DNA from 2 places in the Streptomyces glaucus genome. Region 1 is predicted to be linked to the other one. Evidence: riboswitches for the same ligand, from Rfam matches in the RefSeq annotation. Region 1 holds a riboswitch; the other holds the start of a gene.

What was found. A riboswitch is a leader RNA that binds a small molecule or an ion and turns the genes downstream of it on or off. The one in region 1 is predicted to bind glycine.
Region 2: linked by a shared signal. The riboswitch ahead of gcvP (aminomethyl-transferring glycine dehydrogenase) and the one ahead of gcvT (glycine cleavage system aminomethyltransferase GcvT) in region 1 are both predicted to bind glycine.

The regions. Positions count from the first base shown of each region.
Region 1 is NZ_BAAATK010000030.1:48,657-58,250, forward strand. It holds gene ABD363_RS21540 (ABC transporter substrate-binding protein) at 1-814, opposite strand, end outside; gene ABD363_RS21545 (ABC transporter permease) at 887-1,894, opposite strand; gene ABD363_RS21550 (enhanced serine sensitivity protein SseB C-terminal domain-containing protein) at 2,212-3,012, opposite strand; gene ABD363_RS21555 (enhanced serine sensitivity protein SseB) at 3,122-3,916, opposite strand; gene ABD363_RS21560 (AAA family ATPase) at 3,983-4,651, opposite strand; glycine riboswitch at 4,874-4,973, shown strand; glycine riboswitch at 4,974-5,078, shown strand; gene gcvT (glycine cleavage system aminomethyltransferase GcvT) at 5,153-6,274, shown strand; gene gcvH (glycine cleavage system protein GcvH) at 6,409-6,786, shown strand; gene glyA (serine hydroxymethyltransferase) at 6,800-8,062, shown strand; gene ABD363_RS21580 (L-serine ammonia-lyase) at 8,133-9,500, shown strand; gene ABD363_RS21585 (glycoside hydrolase family 25 protein) at 9,579-9,594, shown strand, end outside.
Region 2 is NZ_BAAATK010000081.1:5,630-15,223, forward strand. It holds gene ABD363_RS30900 (FHA domain-containing protein) at 16-969, shown strand; gene ftsR (transcriptional regulator FtsR) at 1,011-1,748, shown strand; gene ABD363_RS30910 (bifunctional nuclease family protein) at 1,833-2,306, shown strand; gene ABD363_RS30915 (MerR family transcriptional regulator) at 2,581-3,261, shown strand; gene ABD363_RS30920 (DNA polymerase IV) at 3,520-4,959, shown strand; gene ABD363_RS30925 (PRC-barrel domain-containing protein) at 5,101-5,472, opposite strand; glycine riboswitch at 5,585-5,680, shown strand; gene gcvP (aminomethyl-transferring glycine dehydrogenase) at 5,855-8,740, shown strand; gene ABD363_RS30935 (ABC transporter ATP-binding protein) at 8,832-9,594, opposite strand, start outside.

The DNA.
Region 1 (9,594 bases):
AGGACTGCTTCCACTCCGTGTTGCGCACCAGCGTCAGGGACTTGCCCGGCTCGTACGACTGGAACTTGTACGGGCCGGAGGAGAACGGCCGCAGACCGTACTTGGCCTTGGTGTCCTTGTCCTGGCGGACCGGGGAGGCCGAGGTGAGCGCCAGCATCGACTCGAAGTCCGAGTTGGGCTTCGGCAGCTTGAAGACGATGGTCTTGTCGTCCGGCGTCTCGATCGCCTTCAGGCCCAGCTTGTCCTTGGACTTGTCCTTGTACGGGCCCGGGTACTCGCCCTTGGGGTCGAGCACGTCCTTGAGGTAGACCGGGCCGCCGGACAGCACGTCCTGCGCCCAGACGCGCTCGATGCCGTACTTGATGTCCTTGGAGGTGATCGGCTTGCCGTCCTCCCAGGTGATGCCGTCCCGCAGGGTGTACGTGTAGGTCTTGCCGTCGTCGGAGACCTTGGCGAGCCCGGTGGCGAGGTCCGGCGTCACCTCGGCGCCGGCCTTGCCCGGCTCCGTCTTGTTCGTGACGAGCTGGCGGCTGTAGTAGCGCGAGAAGTTCCACATGAAGCCGTAGTAGCCGCGCGTGGTGTCCCACGAGTCGGCGTCCTGGGTACCGGCGAACTTCAGCGTGCCGCCCTTCTTGGCCAGCGAGGCCTGGGCGACCTTGTTGTTCGCCGCGTCGAAACCGGCCGCGCCGTTCTTCGAGCCCTCGTCGCCGCCGCCGTCGCCGCCACCGCACGCCGCCGTGGTCAGCAGCGCGGCGACCACGGCGGCAGCGGCCAAAGCCTGCTTGCGCCGCCCTGAGGTGCGTTGGGTAGTCACGATTCTCGGATCCTCCGGATTAGATGAGAGACCCCGTGCAGGTGCCACGGGACGCTTGTGCGGTACGGCAGGTCAGCGGGAGCCCTTCGGGTCCAGCGCGTCACGCACGCCGTCGCCGAAGAGGTTGAAGGCAAGAACGGTGATGAAGATCGCCAGACCCGGGACGACCATGTACATGGGGTCCGACTCGTAGTAGTCGATCGCGTTCGAGAGCATCTGCCCCCAGGAGGCCGTGGGCGGCTTGACGCCCACGCCCAGGAAGCTGAGTGCCGCCTCGGTGAGGATGTTGGTGGGGATCATCATCGTCGTGTAGACGATGACCGGCGCGACCAGGTTGGGCAGCAGTTCCTTGAAGAGGATGTAGAACCGCCCGGCACCGAGCGAGCGCGCCGCCTCGACGTACTCCCGCTCGCGCAGCGAGAGCGTCTGGCCGCGTACCACGCGTCCGATGTAGGGCCAGCCGAAGAAGCCGATGACCAGGATCATCACGAACACGCGCACGCCCGTGCCGGTCAGCCCCAGCATCTGGTTCGGCATCACGGAGACCAGCGCGATGGTGAAGAGCAGCTGCGGGAAGGCCAGCAGGCCGTCCATGACGCGGCTGATGACGGAGTCGACCCAGCCGCCGAAGAAGCCGGCCAGGATGCCCAGGACGGTGCCGAGGACGACGGCGACCACCGCGGAGAGGAAACCGACCAGCAGGGAGATCTGGGCGCCGTAGACGATGCGGGCGAAGATGTCGCGGCCGTTGACCGGCTCCACGCCCAGCCAGTGCTCGCCGCTCATGCCGCCCAGGGAGCCCGTGGGCGTGCCGAACAGCGGGTCGATCAGGTCCTCGTGGTAGGCGTTGGGGTCCTGCCCGTACAGCTTCGTGATCACCGGCGCGAGCACCGCGACCAGGATGAGGAAGAGCACCACGACACCGCCCGCCAGGGCGAGCTTGTCCCGTTTCAGGCGCTCCCAGGCGATGCGCCCCAGGGAACGGCCCTGGACGGCCTTCGCCTCGGCTCCGATGACCGCCGCTTCCTCGGCCGCACTGGGGGCCGTCTCCGCGGTCGGCTCGTGCAATGGTGCCGTCATCTGGCAGAGACCCCTCTCAACCGGCGGTCGCCGGCCCGCACTTGCCGCTGTGGCGGCGTGATCCGTCCGTCGTACACAGGGGCGAACCACCCCCTGCTGCGGGAGTCTTCAACGCTTCGGCGATCTGTTGCCAGACTTCATGGAGAAAGGATGCGTAAACGTGATGCTGTCTGGGGAGATCCGTTATCCGGACAGCGGGTAACAGGGTTCGGACGCAAACGAGTTGGGGCATTGAGGGCGCATCAGGACCATCCGGCCCTCTCTACGCGCGAAGAACCGCCCGGACGGACGGCGGACGGCGGATGTGTGAGACGCCGTCAGTACCGGCCGGACGCCGCCGGAGGGAAGCCGTACCCGGCCCCGGGAGCCTGGGCGGGGGCGGCGTGGGCCTCGCGGTCGTAGAAGGGGCGGGCGTTGGCGCGCAGCCACATCGCGACCGGGTCGTGCTCGTCGGACATCGCCACGGTCGACACCGGCAGTCCGTCCGGGACCGCGCCGATGGACTGCTGCATCATCGCGCGCACCGAGTCGACGGCGGGCGGAGAGGTGTCGTACACGTCGAGACCGATGGCGAGGTACGGCGCCCCGAGCGCGGGCTGCACCCAGGCGCGGCGCAGGGAGCGCACGGCCGGCGTGCGGTGGGCGTTCTGCGTGAGCAGGGCGTAGAACTGCGGGATCTCGATGGCCGGTTCGGACAGCCGGAGCGGCCCGGCGGGCTGGCGGTCGAGGCCGGTGGCGATGCGCCGCAGGTCGAGCCAGGGGATGCCGACGCCGCCGCCGGGGGCGTGCGGGTTGAGCCAGAGCCCGTAGTGGTCGGGGTACAGGGCGCGGGCCACCTCCAGGCCGTCGACCACCTCGTACGACCGGTTCCAGCCGCTGGCCGAGAGTTCCTGGGCGGAGGTGACGCAGGGGGCGTAGCCGTGGCCGTCGACCTCCATCGTCCCGTACTGGGCGTCCGGGGAGCCGGCCTGGCCGTGCCACAGCAGCATCCAGACCTGGCCGGAGGACGGGGTCGCGAGGGCGCGCAGGAGCGCCTCGTAGGCGTCGTAGCGCCCGGGCGTGACCTGGCGCAGCATGTGCTCGACCTGCCCGGTCGCGGCGGTGCCGCTCGCGCTCACCTCTTACCGCCCCTTCACGAAACGTGCCTGTGGACGTCCAGCTTAAGCCCGGCCGGGAGCCGGGGACTTGCCGTGGCCGGGCGTGCGGTCCCCGCGCCCCTTTGGCGGCTCACCGGGCCCGCGTGTAGAAGGGCCGCACCCGCTCGCGCAGCCAGTCGGCCACCGGGTCCTGGGCGATGTCCATGAGGATCAGGTTGACCTGCCACCGGACCGGCACCCGGCCCAGGGCGCGGCCGAGCGCGTCCAGGGGGCGCTCCCGCAGGTCGCCCTGCCAGTCGGAGAGCTCGACGCCCACGAACATCACCGGATCGGCGGTCTCGATCGCGGCCAGGCAGCGGCGGGCGGTCAGCACCACGCCGGCCCCGTCGAACTCGGCGGAGGCGGCGGAGAGGAAGTCCACCGGGTCGTCCTGCCAGTCGGGCTCGAACAGCCGGACCCGGCCACCGCTCGCCGGGCCCTCCAGCGGGCCGCGGCCGGCCCTGCACAGCTCCGCCACGGCGGGCGGCGGCAGCGGCACGCCGACGACGCCGTCCGGGTTGACGGCGATGCCGACCTGCGGGGGCAGGCCGCGGGCGAACTCCACGGCCGGGGCGACGGTGTACGACATGTGGGAGCCGACGACCTGGCGGAACTGCTCCTCGGAGCTGAAGACCGGCACGTACGCCTGGCCCTCGATCTCCAGCGCCGGCAGGTCGAGGGGGCCGCTGTGCGGGCCGCCGCCGTTGGGCAGCGGGACCCACACGAAGCTCCGGCCCAGCACCTCGATGATCCGGCCGCCCGCCGCCGGGCCGGCGCCGAGGGAGGCCGACAGCACCTCCTCCAGCTCGTTGCCGGGCCATCCCCCGTGCGGGTGAGGGTGCGCCTGCGCCGGGAAGTCCGCGGAGAAGCCCGCCGGGAAGTCCATCTGCCACCGCCTGCCTGGAACCACTGCTGGGGCTGAAAAGGCTACCCGTGCGGCCGCGCGGCCGGCTCAGCCCGTGAACCCGATGCGGCGCAGCGTGTCCGCCGCGTCCCGGTCGGCGAGGATCGCCGAGGCGCAGCCGGCGGGCAGCCGGCCCTCCTGGGCGGCGCTCAGCAGACGGGCGGTGGCCGTGCGGTGACGCCGGAAGGCGTACCGCGACACGCCGCGGCCGCGGTCGCGCTGGCCGGCCAGCGCCTGCTCGGGCGTGACGTCGAGCAGCAGCAGGTGCAGCGCGCCGCCCCGGCGGCGGGCCGCGCGGGCCAGCCAGCCGCGCACCCAGGCCTGCGTACCGCAGTCGTGGACGACGACGCCCTCGCCGGAGCGCAGTGCCCGGCGCAGTCCGGCGTAGTGGGAGAGGCGGACCAGGGGGCGGTAGACCGCGTACGGCACGAAGCGGGGCATGCGGCGGTCCCAGCGGTCGCGGGTGTCCTGGGAGTCGACGCGCGGGCCGCGCACCGTGCGCCGCATCAGCGTCGACTTGCCGCTGCCGGGCAGACCGGTGACCGCGACGATGTCGCGGGGCCCGAACAGCAGGGCGTGCGGGCTGCGGCCGGCGCGGTCGCGCAGATCGCGGACGACGGGTGCCGGCGACGGGCCACACGCCTCCCCGGCCAGGGCGGCGTGCCGCCCGGCCCGCACGCTGCCCGCGATGGTGGCGTACGCCGTGGTCCTGTTCACCGTGATCGTCCTCCCCTGGAGCCGGGTACGGAGTCCCCATCCCCGCCGAGTGTAAAGAGAAGGTAATGCCGGATGTCTCGTGTTTTCGTGCGTTTCCCGCAACAAGCCTGCTACAGGGTGCTGTGTCCGCCTGTGGACACAGCGCGCCCCCTGGGAAAGGTCCCCCTGCCGTGCCGGTCCGATGCGTGCAATGATGTGCGCGCCAACTGCATACCGGCCGTTTGAATCCGCGCGGGAGAGTTCCCGGCACCGCGAATGCCGGGGCGCCGAAGGAGCAAGTCCCTCCCTTGAATCTCTCAGGCCCCGTTACCGCGCGGGCGAGGCACATCTGAAAAGCGGGCCGCCGCGGCGGCCCCACCCAAGGTGCAAGCCAGGACCCCGCGGGGTCATGGCGAACCTCTCAGGTTCCGATGACAGATGGGGAGGACCTTTCCTCGCCCTTTCCCGCGCCCGGCGCCGCCCGTGCGCGGGGGCCCCATCGCCCTGGGAGACGACCGTCCGATGAGCAGTACCGAATCCCCCCGCCGTACCGCGCTCGACGCCGTGCACCGCGAGCTCGGCGCGACGATGACCGACTTCGCCGGCTGGGACATGCCCCTGCGCTACGGCTCCGAGCGCGACGAGCACCAGGCCGTGCGCACCCGGGCCGGCCTGTTCGACCTGTCCCACATGGGCGAGATCACCGTCACCGGCCCGCAGGCGGCCGCGCTGCTGGACTACGCCCTGGTGGGCGACCTCGGGGGCGTCGGGGCGGGCCGCGCCCGCTACACCATGATCTGCCAGGAGAACGGCGGCATCCTCGACGACCTGATCGTCTACCGGCTGGCCGAGGCGGAGTACCTGGTCGTCGCCAACGCCGCCAACGCCCAGGTGGTGCTGGACGCGCTCACGGAGCGTTCGGCCGGCTTCGACGCCGAGGTGCGCGACGACCGCGACGCCTACGCGCTGATCGCCGTCCAGGGCCCCGAATCGCCGGGCGTCCTCAAGGCCCTCACCGACGCCGACCTCGACGGCCTGAAGTACTACGCCGGCCTGCCGGGCACCGTCGCCGGCGTCCCGGCGCTGATCGCGCGCACCGGCTACACCGGCGAGGACGGCTTCGAGCTGTTCGTGAGCCCGGAGCACGCCGTGCGGCTGTGGCGGGCGCTGACCGAGGCGGGCGCGGGCGCCGGACTCGTGCCCTGCGGGCTGTCCTGCCGGGACACCCTGCGCCTGGAGGCGGGCATGCCGCTGTACGGGCACGAGCTGACCGCCTCGCTGACGCCCTTCGACGCCGGGCTCGGCCGGGTGGTGAAGTTCGGCAAGGAGGGCGACTTCGTGGGGCGGGCCGCGCTGGAGCGGGCCGCCGCCCGCTCCCGGGAGAACCCCCCGCGCGTCCTGGTCGGCCTGGTCGCCGAGGGCCGCCGCGTCCCGCGCGCCGGGTACCCGGTGGTCGCCGGCGGCGAGGTGATCGGCGAGGTCACCTCGGGCGCCCCCTCCCCCACCCTCGGCAGGCCGATCGCGATGGCCTACGTCGACGCGGCGCACGCGGCCCCCGGCACGCCCGGCGTCGGCGTGGACATCCGGGGCACCCACGAGCCGTACGAGGTCGTGGCGCTGCCGTTCTACAAGCGGCGCGCGTGACGCGCCGGTGACACCGCCGTAAGCGCCCGGGACACCGTCCCGGAGGTGATGTCGGGCACATCGTCCCTGTTCATGTGCGCTTTTTGCAGCCCTCCATTCACCATCACTCCCTCGCGTACAGGAGAATTCAGGCCATGAGCAACCCCCAGCAGCTGCGCTACAGCAAGGAGCACGAGTGGCTGTCGGCCGCCGAGGACGGCGTCGCGACGGTCGGCATCACGGAGCACGCGGCCAACGCGCTCGGTGACGTCGTCTTCGTCCAGCTCCCGGAGGTCGGTGACACCGTGACCGCGGGCGAGACCTGCGGCGAGCTGGAGTCGACCAAGTCCGTCTCCGACCTGTACTCCCCCGTCTCCGGCGAGGTCACCGAGATCAACGAGGCCGTGGTCGACGACCCGTCGCTGGTGAACTCGGCGCCCTTCGAGGGCGGCTGGCTGTTCAAGGTGCGCGTCACCGACGAGCCGGCCGACCTGCTCTCCGCCGACGAGTACGCCGCCCACACCGCCGGCTGAGGAGCCCGCCCCGATGACTGTCCTCGACACGCCCCTGCACGCGCTCGACCCGGAGGTCGCCGCCGCCGTCGACGCCGAGCTGCGCCGCCAGCAGTCCACCCTGGAGATGATCGCCTCGGAGAACTTCGCCCCGGTCGCGGTCATGCAGGCGCAGGGCTCGGTCCTGACCAACAAGTACGCCGAGGGCTACCCGGGCCGCCGCTACTACGGCGGCTGCGAGCACGTCGACGTGGTCGAGCAGATCGCCGTCGACCGGGTCAAGGAGCTCTTCGGCGCCGAGCACGCCAACGTCCAGCCGCACTCGGGCGCCCAGGCCAACGCGGCCGCGATGTTCGCGCTGCTGAAGCCCGGCGACACGATCATGGGTCTGGACCTCGCGCACGGCGGGCACCTGACCCACGGCATGAAGATCAACTTCTCCGGCAGGCTGTACGACGTCGTCGCCTACCACGTGGGCGAGGACGGCCTGGTCGACATGGCCGAGGTCGAGCGGCTGGCGAAGGAGAACAGGCCGAAGCTGATCGTCGCCGGCTGGTCGGCCTACCCGCGGCAGCTGGACTTCGCCGCGTTCCGCCGGATCGCGGACGAGGTCGGCGCGTACCTCATGGTCGACATGGCGCACTTCGCGGGCCTGGTGGCGGCCGGGCTGCACCCGAACCCGGTCCCGCACGCCCACGTGGTCACCACGACCACCCACAAGACGCTGGGCGGCCCGCGCGGCGGGGTGATCCTGTCCACGGCCGACCTGGCCAAGAAGATCAACTCCGCGGTCTTCCCCGGCCAGCAGGGCGGCCCGCTGGAGCACGTGATCGCCGCCAAGGCGGTCGCCTTCAAGGTCGCGGCGGGCGAGGACTTCAAGGAGCGGCAGCGCCGTACCCTGGAGGGCGCGCGCATCCTCGCCGAGCGCCTGGTGCGCGACGACGTCGCCGGGCACGGCGTGTCCGTCCTGTCCGGCGGCACGGACGTCCACCTGGTCCTGGTCGACCTGCGCCGCTCCGAGCTGGACGGGCAGCAGGCCGAGGACCGCCTGCACGAGGTCGGCATCACCGTCAACCGCAACGCCGTCCCGAACGACCCGCGGCCGCCGATGGTGACGTCGGGCCTCAGGATCGGCACGCCCGCCCTGGCGACCCGCGGCTTCACCGCCGAGGACTTCGCCGAGGTCGCGGACGTCATCGCCGAGGCGCTGAAGCCGTCCTACGACGCCGAGGCGCTCGGGGCCCGGGTGAAGGCGCTGGCCGACCGGCACCCGCTGTACCCCGGCCTGTCCAAGTAAGTCCCCGACGGGGCGCCCGGCCCGCGTTCCGGCCGGGCGCCCCGCCACCCCCCGTCCCCAGGAGTCCACCGTGGCCCTCTCGGTCTTCGACCTGTTCTCGATCGGCATCGGCCCGTCCAGCTCCCACACGGTGGGCCCGATGCGGGCGGCCCGCATGTTCGCCCGCCGGCTGCGGGGTGCGGGGCTCCTGGACTCCGTCGCCTCGGTGCGGTCCGAGCTGTACGGATCCCTCGGCGCGACCGGCCACGGCCACGGCACCCCCAAGGCCGTCCTGCTCGGCCTGGAGGGGGACTCGCCGCGCACGGTGGACGTGGAGACGGCGGACGAACGGGTGGAGGCGATCAAGGCCCGGGGCCGTCTGCGGCTCCTCGGCGAGCACGAGATCGCGTTCGACTTCGACGCCGACCTGGTGCTGCACCGCCGCAAGGCCCTCCCCTACCACGCGAACGGCATGACCCTGGGGGCGTACGACGCCTCGGGCGCGGAACTGCTGTCGAAGACGTACTACTCGGTGGGCGGCGGCTTCGTCGTCGACGAGGACGCGGTGGGCGCCGACCGCATCCGGCTCGACGACACGGTCCTGAAGTACCCCTTCCGCACCGGTGACGAGCTGCTGCGCCTGACGAAGGAGACCGGCCTGTCCATCTCCTCGCTGATGCTGGAGAACGAGCGGGCCTGGCGCACCGAGGAGGAGATCCGCGCGGGCCTGCTGGAGATCTGGCGGGTGATGCGGGCGTGCGTGGCGCGCGGCATGTCCCGCGAGGGCATCCTGCCGGGCGGCCTGCGGGTGCGCCGCCGCGCCGCCGTCACCGCCCGCCAGCTGCGCGCGGAGGGCGACCCGGCGGCCCGCGCGATGGAGTGGATCACGCTCTACGCGATGGCGGTGAACGAGGAGAACGCGGCCGGCGGCCGGGTCGTCACCGCCCCCACCAACGGCGCGGCCGGCATCATCCCGGCCGTCCTGCACTACTACATGAACTTCGTGCCCGGCGCCGACGAGGACGGCGTGGTCCGCTTCCTGCTCGCCGCGGGCGCCATCGGCATGCTCTTCAAGGAGAACGCCTCCATCTCCGGCGCCGAGGTCGGCTGCCAGGGCGAGGTCGGCTCCGCCTGCTCGATGGCGGCGGGCGCGCTCGCCGAGGTGCTGGGCGGCACGCCCGAGCAGGTCGAGAACGCCGCGGAGATCGGCATGGAGCACAACCTCGGCCTGACCTGCGACCCGGTCGGCGGTCTCGTCCAGATCCCGTGCATCGAGCGCAACGGCATGGCCGCGGTCAAGGCGGTCACCGCCGCCCGCATGGCCATGCGCGGCGACGGCTCGCACAAGGTGTCCCTCGACAAGGTCATCAAGACGATGAAGGACACCGGCGCCGACATGTCGGTGAAGTACAAGGAGACCGCGCGGGGCGGGCTGGCCGTCAACATCATCGAGTGCTGAGCCGGCGCCGTATCGCCTCGACGGATGCGGGGAATAACCAACTCCTGTTCCCTCGCAGCCACTTCAGGGAGGCCCCGCATGCTGCGCGGCATCG
Region 2 (9,594 bases), on a different contig from region 1:
GGGTCGGCGCACCGAATGGGCGGTGCGTGGTGGAAACTGTCTGGTGGAGGCGGACGTTGTGAGGATGTCCGGGTCGGCCAGTACGTTCAGTCAGGGTTCGTCCTGCCCCACGGGCGGGTCTGTTTCGGTCAAGGGGAATCGCCCGTGAAGTTGTTTGCGAAGTTGTTCGGCAAGAGCGCGCGAGAGGGCAGCGACAACGCCACCGCCCGTCATCGCGCACAGCCCGGCGCGGAGGGCCAGCGTCCGTTGTTCCGTGACCAGGTGACTGGTCCGGGCGGTGGCATTTCCGGAGGTCAGGGCGCGTCGTCGGTTGACCCTGCGCAGTCCGGCGGCATAGGTTTCGGGCAACCGTCAGCCTCAGGTGCGGGTCAAGGGTCTTCCGGCCCGTATCCGTCCGACGTCCCGGCGGGGCAGCCGCGGCAGGAGGATCCGATGTCGGCCCTGGTGTGTACGAGGTGCGGTAACCGCAACGCGGAGAACAGCCGCTTCTGCTCCAACTGCGGCGCGCCGCTGCGGCCCGGGGCCGTGCCGGAGCGTTCCTCCGAGACGACCTCGACGATCTCCATCTCCGGTCTCGAGGCCTACGACGCCGAAGCCACCGGCCAGACGCAGATGCCGATGCTCTCGCCCGAGGCTCAGGCGGCCGTCGACGCGCTGCCCCAGGGCTCCGCGCTCCTGGTCGTGCGCCGCGGCCCGAACTCGGGCAGCCGCTTCCTGCTGGACAGCGACCTGACCACGGCCGGGCGCCATCCGCAGAGCGACATCTTCCTGGACGACGTGACGGTCTCCCGTCGGCACGTGGAGTTCCGCCGCAGCCCGGACGGCAGCTTCACGGTGGCCGACGTGGGCAGCCTGAACGGCACGTACGTCAACCGGGAGCGGATCGACCAGGTCGCCCTGTCCAACGGGGACGAGGTGCAGATCGGCAAGTACCGGCTGGTCTTCTACGCGAGCCAGCAGGGCTACTGACCCTCCCGGACCCCGTCCGGGGCACCCCCCAGGGAAGATCCATGCGGCGAACACCGAGCGGCGGTGCCGGGGACGGCACCGCCGCCGCGGACAGCGGGCTGATGAGCATCGGCACCGTGCTGAACGTGCTGCGCGACGAGTTCCCCGAAGTGACGATCTCCAAGATCCGTTTCCTGGAGTCGGAGGGGCTCATCGAGCCGCGGCGGACCCCCTCGGGGTACCGCAAGTTCAGCGCGGCGGACGTCGAGCGCCTCGGCCACGTCCTGAGGATGCAGCGGGACCACTACCTGCCGCTCAAGGTGATCCGCGAGCACCTGGACGCGATGGAGCGCGGCGAGGCCGTCCCGCTGCCGGCGCTGGGCCGGCAGCGCGACGGGGAGACCGGGCCGGAGCCCGCCGACGGGCCCACGGCGGCCCGGATCGGGCGGGCCGAGCTGCTCGCGGCCGCCGGGATCGAGGAGGAGGCCCTCCGGGAGTGGGAGTCGTACGGGCTGCTCGCTCCGCTGGAGGACGGGGTGTACGACGCGGAGGCGGTCACCGTCGCGTCGCTCATCGTGGAACTGGGGCGGTTCGGGATCGAGCCGCGGCACCTGCGGGTGATGAAGGCCGCCGCCGACCGTGAGGCCGGGCTGGTGGAGCAGGTGGTGGCCCCGCTGAAGCGGCACCGGAATCCGCAGACCAGGGCGCATGCCGAGGCCCGTACCAAGGAGCTGGCGGGGCTCACGGTGAAGCTGCACGCGGCTCTGGTGCAGACCGCGCTCGGGGTCCGGCTGCCCTGAAACGGATGGTCCCGCGGGCCCGGATCGGCCACCTGTTCCCGGCCCGACTACCCAAAGGTCCCGGGCACGGCCTAGGGTTGCTGTGTGAACGAGCTCGATGTCGTAGGTGTCCGGGTCGAAATGCCCTCCAACCAACCGATCGTGCTGCTGCGTGAAGTGGGGGGCGACCGCTATCTCCCCATCTGGATCGGGCCGGGGGAGGCGACCGCGATCGCCTTCGCCCAGCAGGGCATGGCTCCCGCTCGGCCGCTGACCCACGACCTGTTCAAGGACGTGCTGGAAGCCGTCGGTCAGGAGCTCACCGAAGTACGCATCACCGACCTGCGTGAGGGGGTCTTCTACGCGGAGCTGGTCTTCGCCAGTGGGGTCGAGGTGAGCGCCCGGCCGTCCGATGCCATAGCGCTGGCCCTGCGTACCGGGACGCCGATCTACGGCAGCGACACGGTGCTCGACGACGCCGGCATCGCGATCCCGGACGAGCAGGAGGACGAGGTGGAGAAGTTCCGCGAGTTCCTCGACCAGATCTCGCCGGAGGACTTCGGCACCAGCAGCCAGTGAGGCGCGTGGGCGGCCTCGGCGGACGGTCGGGGCCGACGGGCCGCCGGGGGACGCGCGCCCGTCGGCCGGTGACGGCCGAGGCGTCGGCGTGTGCCGGAGGCGGCCGGGAGCGTTCTGCGTCCCCGCCGAGGCATTCGGCTAGCCTTTCCCCGCGGTCGGGCACGGGAAACCACTCTTAGGGTGATTATCACTCGGCGTGCCGAGTGTGGCGGTCGTTGACGCACCCCTGGTGGCTGCCTACCGTCGAGAAGGCAGGTCAAGGACGGAGGTCGGCGTGAGAAGCAGCGGCGACGGTACGGCTGGGGGCGCCTCCCGCAGTCTCGAGGCGAGCGGTCCGTACCCTCCCCCGAGCTCTCGGCTCCGCTCGAGCAGGGGGTACCCCCCGCACGACAGCGCCGCCGATCACGTCCCGCAGCGACCGACGGCCGTGCCGAGCAGCGGAGGGACGACGTCCATGGCGTCCGAGCAGATCGGTTATCGCGGTCCGACGGCCTGCGCGGCCGCCGGTATCACCTACCGGCAGCTCGACTACTGGGCCCGTACCGGGCTCGTCGAGCCGAGTGTGCGGCCCGCTCACGGGTCCGGCACGCAGCGTCTGTACAGCTTCCGGGACGTCGTCGTCCTGAAGATCGTCAAGCGGTTCCTCGACACCGGGGTGTCGTTGCAGAACATCCGCACCGCCGTACAGCATCTCAGGGAACGCGGTTTCCGCGATCTGGAGCGGATGACGCTGATGAGCGACGGGGCGACAGTGTACGAATGCACCTCGCCGGACGAGGTCCACGCTCTGCTCCAGGGCGGTCAGGGGATCTTCGGGATCGCCGTCGGAGTGGTGTGGCGGGACGTCGAGAGCGCCCTGTCGCAGCTGCACGGGGAGCGGATCGACACGGGGGAGACGCTGGTCGGGCACAACCCGGCGGACGAGCTGGCGCGGCGGCGGAACCGGGCTGTCTGAGCGCCCGGAGCGGGGGAGCATGCGGCCGGGTGGACCGCGCGGCGGCCGCCGGGTGCTGCAAGCGGTTTCATCGAGGAGTTCCCGGCGGGAGGGAACGGGAAGTCCGGGGACGGCGCCCGGACCGTGTCACCGGGGCGTCCCGGCGAGGGGCGTGGCGGCGGCTGCCCGAGCGGTCGTGGAGGCCGTGTCCGGGTGCGCCCGAGGGGGCCGGGGTGGCCGGGTGAGGCGTTGTCAGCGGTGTAGGGCAGCATCGTAGACGTGAGAAGCGCTCCCACGATCCTGCATCTCGACATGGACGCCTTCTTCGCCTCGGTGGAGCAGGCGTCCAAGCCGAGCCTGCGGGGAAGGGCCGTCGTCGTGGGCGGGCTCGGGCCGCGCGGGGTGGTGGCCACGGCCTCGTACGAGGCGCGGGTCTTCGGGGTGCACTCGGCGATGCCCATGGCGCTGGCCCGGCGCCGCGCGCCGAACGCCGCGTATCTCGTGCCCCGCTTCGGGTTCTACCGGTCGATCAGCGAGCAGGTGATGAGGCTGCTGCGGGCGTTGTCGCCCCTGGTGGAACCGCTCAGCCTGGACGAGGCGTTCGTGGACCTGGAGGCCGGTGGCGCGGCCTGGGACGCGGAGTCGGCGCGGCTGGCCGGGGCGAGGCTGCGCGCGGACATCCGGGCCGTCACGGGACTCACGGGGTCGGTGGGTCTGGCCGCCTCCAAGATGCTCGCCAAGATCGCCTCGGAACAGGCCAAGCCGGACGGGCTGGTGCTGATCGAGCCGGGGACCGAGCAGGCCCTGCTCGGTCCGATGCCGGTGCGGACGCTGCCCGGCGTGGGGCCGGCGACCGGTGACCATCTGCGGCGGGCCGGGATCCACACGGTCGGGGAGCTCGCCGAGGCGGGCGAGGACGAACTCGTACGGCTGCTGGGGAAGGCCCACGGCCACGCGCTGTACGCGATGGCGCTGGCCCGGGACGAGCGGCCCGTGGTGGCCGAGCGGGAGGCCAAGTCGGTGTCGGTCGAGGACACCTACGACGTGGACATCCACGACCGGACACGGATCGGGCTGGAGGTGCGGCGGCTGGCCGACCGGTGTGTGCGGCGGCTGCGCGAGGCGGGGCTGTCCGGACGGACCATCGTGCTGAAGGTGCGGCGGTACGACTTCTCCACGCTGACCCGGTCGGAGACCCTGCGCGGGCCCACGGACGACCCGGCGGTGGTGCGGGAGGCGGCGGCGCGGCTGCTGGACTCGGTGGACACGACGGGCGGCGTACGGCTGCTCGGGGTCGGCGTCAGCGGACTCGCCGACTACACGCAGGAGGACCTGTTCGCGCAGGCGGCGGGTGAGCGGGCGGACGGTCCGGCCGAGGAGCCGCGGGACGCGCCGCGCGCGGGCTCGCCGGCCGGGGAGGCACCGGCACCCGCCGAGCGGCGGTGGCCGGCGGGGCACGACGTGCGGCACGCCGCGTACGGGCACGGATGGGTGCAGGGCAGCGGCCTGGGGCGGGTCACCGTGCGGTTCGAGACCCCCTGCTCGGAGCCCGGGCGGGTGCGGACGTTCCGGGTCGACGACCCGGATCTGGAACCGGCGGAACCGCTGCCGTTGGTGCCGCGCGGGCCCGGGGACGCCGGTCCCTCGGGCCCGGACGCCGGGACGGCGGAAGCGACGCGCGCGGCGCCGGGCCGGCGGGCCTGGTCGGGGAGGGGATGAGGGCCCGCCGGTGGACGCTCGACCGGCACAAGGGGCCCAGGGGGCTCCGGCGGCCGGCCGCGGCGCGGACGCGGGGCCCGCGCCCGGCCGCGCCCGGCCCGGCCGCTCGCCGGGCGGGTCCTGCGCGCGGCGGGGGCCTTCTCAGCTCTCCTCCGTGCCCGCCAGTCCGCCGAGGGCGCGGTCGGGGAGCGAGGGGGGAGGGGCCACGTCGAGACCGTAGTGGTGGTAGAGCTGGAGTTCCTGCTCCGGTGACAGGTGGCGGCCGACGCCGAAGTCGGGGGCGTCCTTGATCAGGGCCCGGTCGAAGGGCACGTGCAGGGCGCCGTCGATCAGCTCGCTGGGCTCCAGGGGGACGAAGGCGTCCCGGCTGAACAGGCCGGTGCGTATGGCCGCCCATTCGGGCACGCCGGTGGCGTCGTCGAGGTAGATCTCGTCGATGGTGCCGATTTTGTCGCCGTTGCGGTCGAACGCCTTGCGGCCGATCAGGTTGCGCGGATCGATGTCGGTCTGCACGGGCCCTCCAGGTGGTCGCAATCATTCGTAAGCACTACGAAAGAGCACTTTCCGGGTGGCGGCCACTCGAGGGTCGGGGCGTTGACCTCGCTGGTACGCTGACAGCGGCTGCTGACCCCGTGCGGGAGAGTCCTCCAAGCGTCACCGGAGGCGCCGAAGGAGCAAATCCTCCCCGGAATCTCTCAGGCCCACGTACCGCACGGACGAGGCCACTCTGGAAAGCAGAGCGGGTGTCGACGGCTTCCGCTCTCACCGACGGTGAAAACCGGGGCCCACGGGCGGCCCGGTGAAGCTCTCAGGTCGAGATGACAGAGGGGGAGGCCGTCCGGGCACCCGCGCCGTGGTGCCCTCGAAGGTCGCGTCAGACCAGGAGGCCTCCGCAATGACCGCCCAGCGCATTCCGCTCTCCGAGCTCGAACGGGGAATCCCCTTCGAGCAGCGCCACATCGGCCCCGACCACGAGGCCCGGGCCAAGATGCTCGCGCAGGTCGGCTACGGCTCGCTCGACGAACTGACCGCCGCCGCGGTGCCGGATGTGATCAAGAACGTCGGCGCGCTCGACCTGCCGGGCGCGCGCAGCGAGGCCGAGGTGCTGGCCGAGCTGCGGTCGCTGGCCGACCGCAACCAGGTCCTGGACTCGATGATCGGGCTCGGCTACTATGGGACGTTCACCCCGCCGGTGATCCTGCGCAACGTCATGGAGAACCCGGCCTGGTACACCGCGTACACGCCGTACCAGCCGGAGATATCGCAGGGCCGGCTCGAAGCGCTGCTGAACTTCCAGACCATGGTCGCCGACCTCACCGGGCTGCCGACCTCCGGGGCCTCGCTGCTGGACGAGGGCACCGCCGCGGCCGAGGCCATGGCGCTGATGCGGCGCATGGGCAAGAACAAGAAGGGCCTGCTCCTGGTCGACGCGGACGCGCTGCCGCAGACCATCGCCGTGCTCCGGACCCGCGCCGAGCCGACCGGCGTCGAGGTCGTCGTCGCCGACCTGAGCGAGGGCATCCCGGCCGAGGTCGCCGCGCGGGAGATCAACGGCGTGCTGATCCAGTACCCGGGCGCCTCCGGGGCCGTACGGGACATCAGGCCGGTCGTCGACCGGGCGCACGAGCTCGGGGCGCTGGTCACCGTGGCGGCCGACCTGCTCGCGCTGACCCTGCTGAAGTCGCCGGGCGAGCTGGGGGCGGACATCGCGGTCGGCACCACGCAGCGCTTCGGCGTGCCGATGGGCTTCGGCGGGCCGCACGCCGGCTACATGGCGGTGCGCGAGAGCTTCGCGCGCAGCCTGCCCGGGCGGCTGGTGGGCGTCTCCGTGGACGCCGACGGGCACCGGGCCTACCGGCTCGCCCTGCAGACGCGTGAGCAGCACATCCGGCGGGAGAAGGCCACCAGCAACATCTGCACCGCGCAGGTGCTGCTCGCCGTGATGGCCGGGATGTACGCCGTCTACCACGGGCCCGACGGGCTGCGGGGCATCGCGCGGCGCACCCACCGGTACGCCGCGATCCTCGCCGAGGGGCTCCGGGCCGGTGGCGCCGAGGTGGTGCACGGCGCCTTCTTCGACACTCTGACCGTGCGCGCCGTGGGCCGGGCCGCCGAGGTCGTCGCCGCCGCGCGCGAGAACGGCGTCAACCTGCGGCTCGTCGACGCCGACCACGTGTCGATCGCCTGCGACGAGACCACCACGCGGGCCCGGCTGGACGCCGTGTGGAACGCGTTCGGTGTCCGGGGCGACGTCGAGGCGCTGGACGCGGCCACGCAGGACGCCCTGCCGGACGGCCTGCTGCGCACCGACGAGTACCTGACGCACCCCGTCTTCCACCAGCACCGCTCCGAGACCGCGATGCTGCGCTACCTGCGCAGGCTCGCCGACCGCGACTACGCGCTCGACCGCGGCATGATCCCGCTGGGCTCCTGCACCATGAAGCTCAACGCGACCACGGAGATGGAGCCGGTCACCTGGCCCGAGTTCGGGCAGCTGCACCCCTTCGCGCCGGCCGAGCAGGCGGCGGGCTACCTCACGCTCATCCGCGAGCTGGAGGACCGCCTCGCCGAGGTCACCGGGTACGACAAGGTGTCGCTGCAGCCGAACGCCGGATCGCAGGGTGAGCTGGCCGGCCTGCTCGCCGTACGCGGGTACCACCGGGCCAACGGCGACGACCGGCGGACCGTCTGCCTGATCCCGTCCTCCGCGCACGGCACGAACGCCGCGAGCGCCGTCATGGCCGGCATGAAGGTCGTCGTGGTGAAGACCGCCGACAACGGCGAGATCGACGTCGAGGACCTGCGGGCGAAGATCGAGCGGTACCGCGACGAGCTGGCGGTACTGATGATCACGTACCCCTCGACGCACGGCGTGTTCGAGGAGCACGTCTCCGACATCTGCGCGCAGGTGCACGAGGCGGGCGGCCAGGTGTACGTCGACGGGGCCAACCTCAACGCGCTGGTGGGCCTGGCCCGGCCGGGGCACTTCGGCGGCGACGTCTCGCACCTGAACCTGCACAAGACGTTCTGCATCCCGCACGGCGGCGGCGGCCCGGGCGTCGGCCCGGTGGCCGTACGGTCGCACCTGGCGCCGTACCTGCCCAACCACCCGCTGCAGCCCGCCGCGGGGCCGGAGACGGGCGTGGGCCCGGTCTCGGCGGCCCCCTGGGGCTCGGCGGGCATCCTGCCGATCTCGTGGGCGTACGTCCGGCTCATGGGCGGCGAGGGGCTCAAGCGCGCCACGCAGGTGGCGGTGCTGTCGGCCAACTACATCGCCAAGCGGCTGGAGCCGCACTACCCGGTCCTCTACACCGGTCCCGGCGGGCTGGTCGCGCACGAGTGCATCATCGACCTGCGGCCGCTGACCAAGGCGACCGGAGTGACCGTGGACGACGTCGCCAAGCGGCTGATCGACTACGGCTTCCACGCGCCGACGATGTCGTTCCCGGTGGCCGGGACGCTGATGATCGAGCCGACCGAGTCCGAGGACCTGGCCGAACTCGACCGGTTCTGCGACGCGATGATCGAGATCCGCGCGGAGATCGAGAAGGTCGGCTCCGGCGAGTGGCCCGCGGACGACAACCCGCTGCGGGGCGCCCCGCACACCGCGGCCGCGCTGGGCGGGGAGTGGACGCACCCGTACAGCCGCGCGGAGGCGGTCTTCCCGGGCGGGGTGACGGCCGCGGACAAGTACTGGCCGCCGGTGCGCCGCATCGACCAGGCCTTCGGCGACCGCAACCTGGTGTGCTCCTGCCCGCCGCTGGACGCGTACGAGGACTGAGCACGCGTCCCGCGCAAAAGGGGCCCCGCCCCCGGCCGCACTCGGCCGGGGGCGGGGCCCCTTTGGGTTCCGGGCGTCGCCGCGCCGGGGCTCACGCCGGGTACGCGTGGGTCTGCGTCGCCTTGACCGCCGCCCAGACCCGGGCGCCCGGGTGCAGGCCGAGTTCGGCCGCGGCGACCGTGGTGAGGTCGGCGGCCAGGGGGAGTCCGCCCGTCAGGTCCACGCGGATCCGGTCGCCGTGGGTCTCCAGGCCGGCGACCTCGCAGCGCCACAGGTTGCGGGCGCTGGAGCCGGTGGGCCGGTCCCGGTACAGGGTCACGGCGCCCGGCGGGAAGGCCACGAAGACCGGGCCGGACAGGTCCTCGGTGGTGGTGACGGCGGGACCGGCGTCGAGCCGGACGGTGTGGCCGTCGGCCCGGCCCCGGTAGAGGTTCAGGCCGACCAGCCGCGCGATGTAGTCCGTGCGGGGGCGGCGGGCGACGCCGGAGGGGGTGCCCTCCTGCACGACCCGGCCGTGTTCGACGACCACCAGCCGGTCCGCGAGCACCATGGCGTCCAGCGGGTCGTGGGTGACCAGGACGGCCACCGCCTCGAAGCCGGCCAGGTGACGGCGGAGCTGGGCGCGCACCTCCAGACGGGTACGGGCGTCCAGCGCCGCGAGCGGTTCGTCGAGGAGCAGCAGCCGGGGACGGGTGGCCAGGGCGCGGGCGAGGGCGACGCGCTGGGCCTGGCCGCCGGAGAGCCGGCGGGGCTTGACGCCGGCGTGCTCGGCCAGGCCCATGCGGTCCAGCCACGCGGCGGCCCGGGCGCGGGCCTCCGCCTTGGTCGCGCCCCGGCAGCGCGGGCCGAAGGCC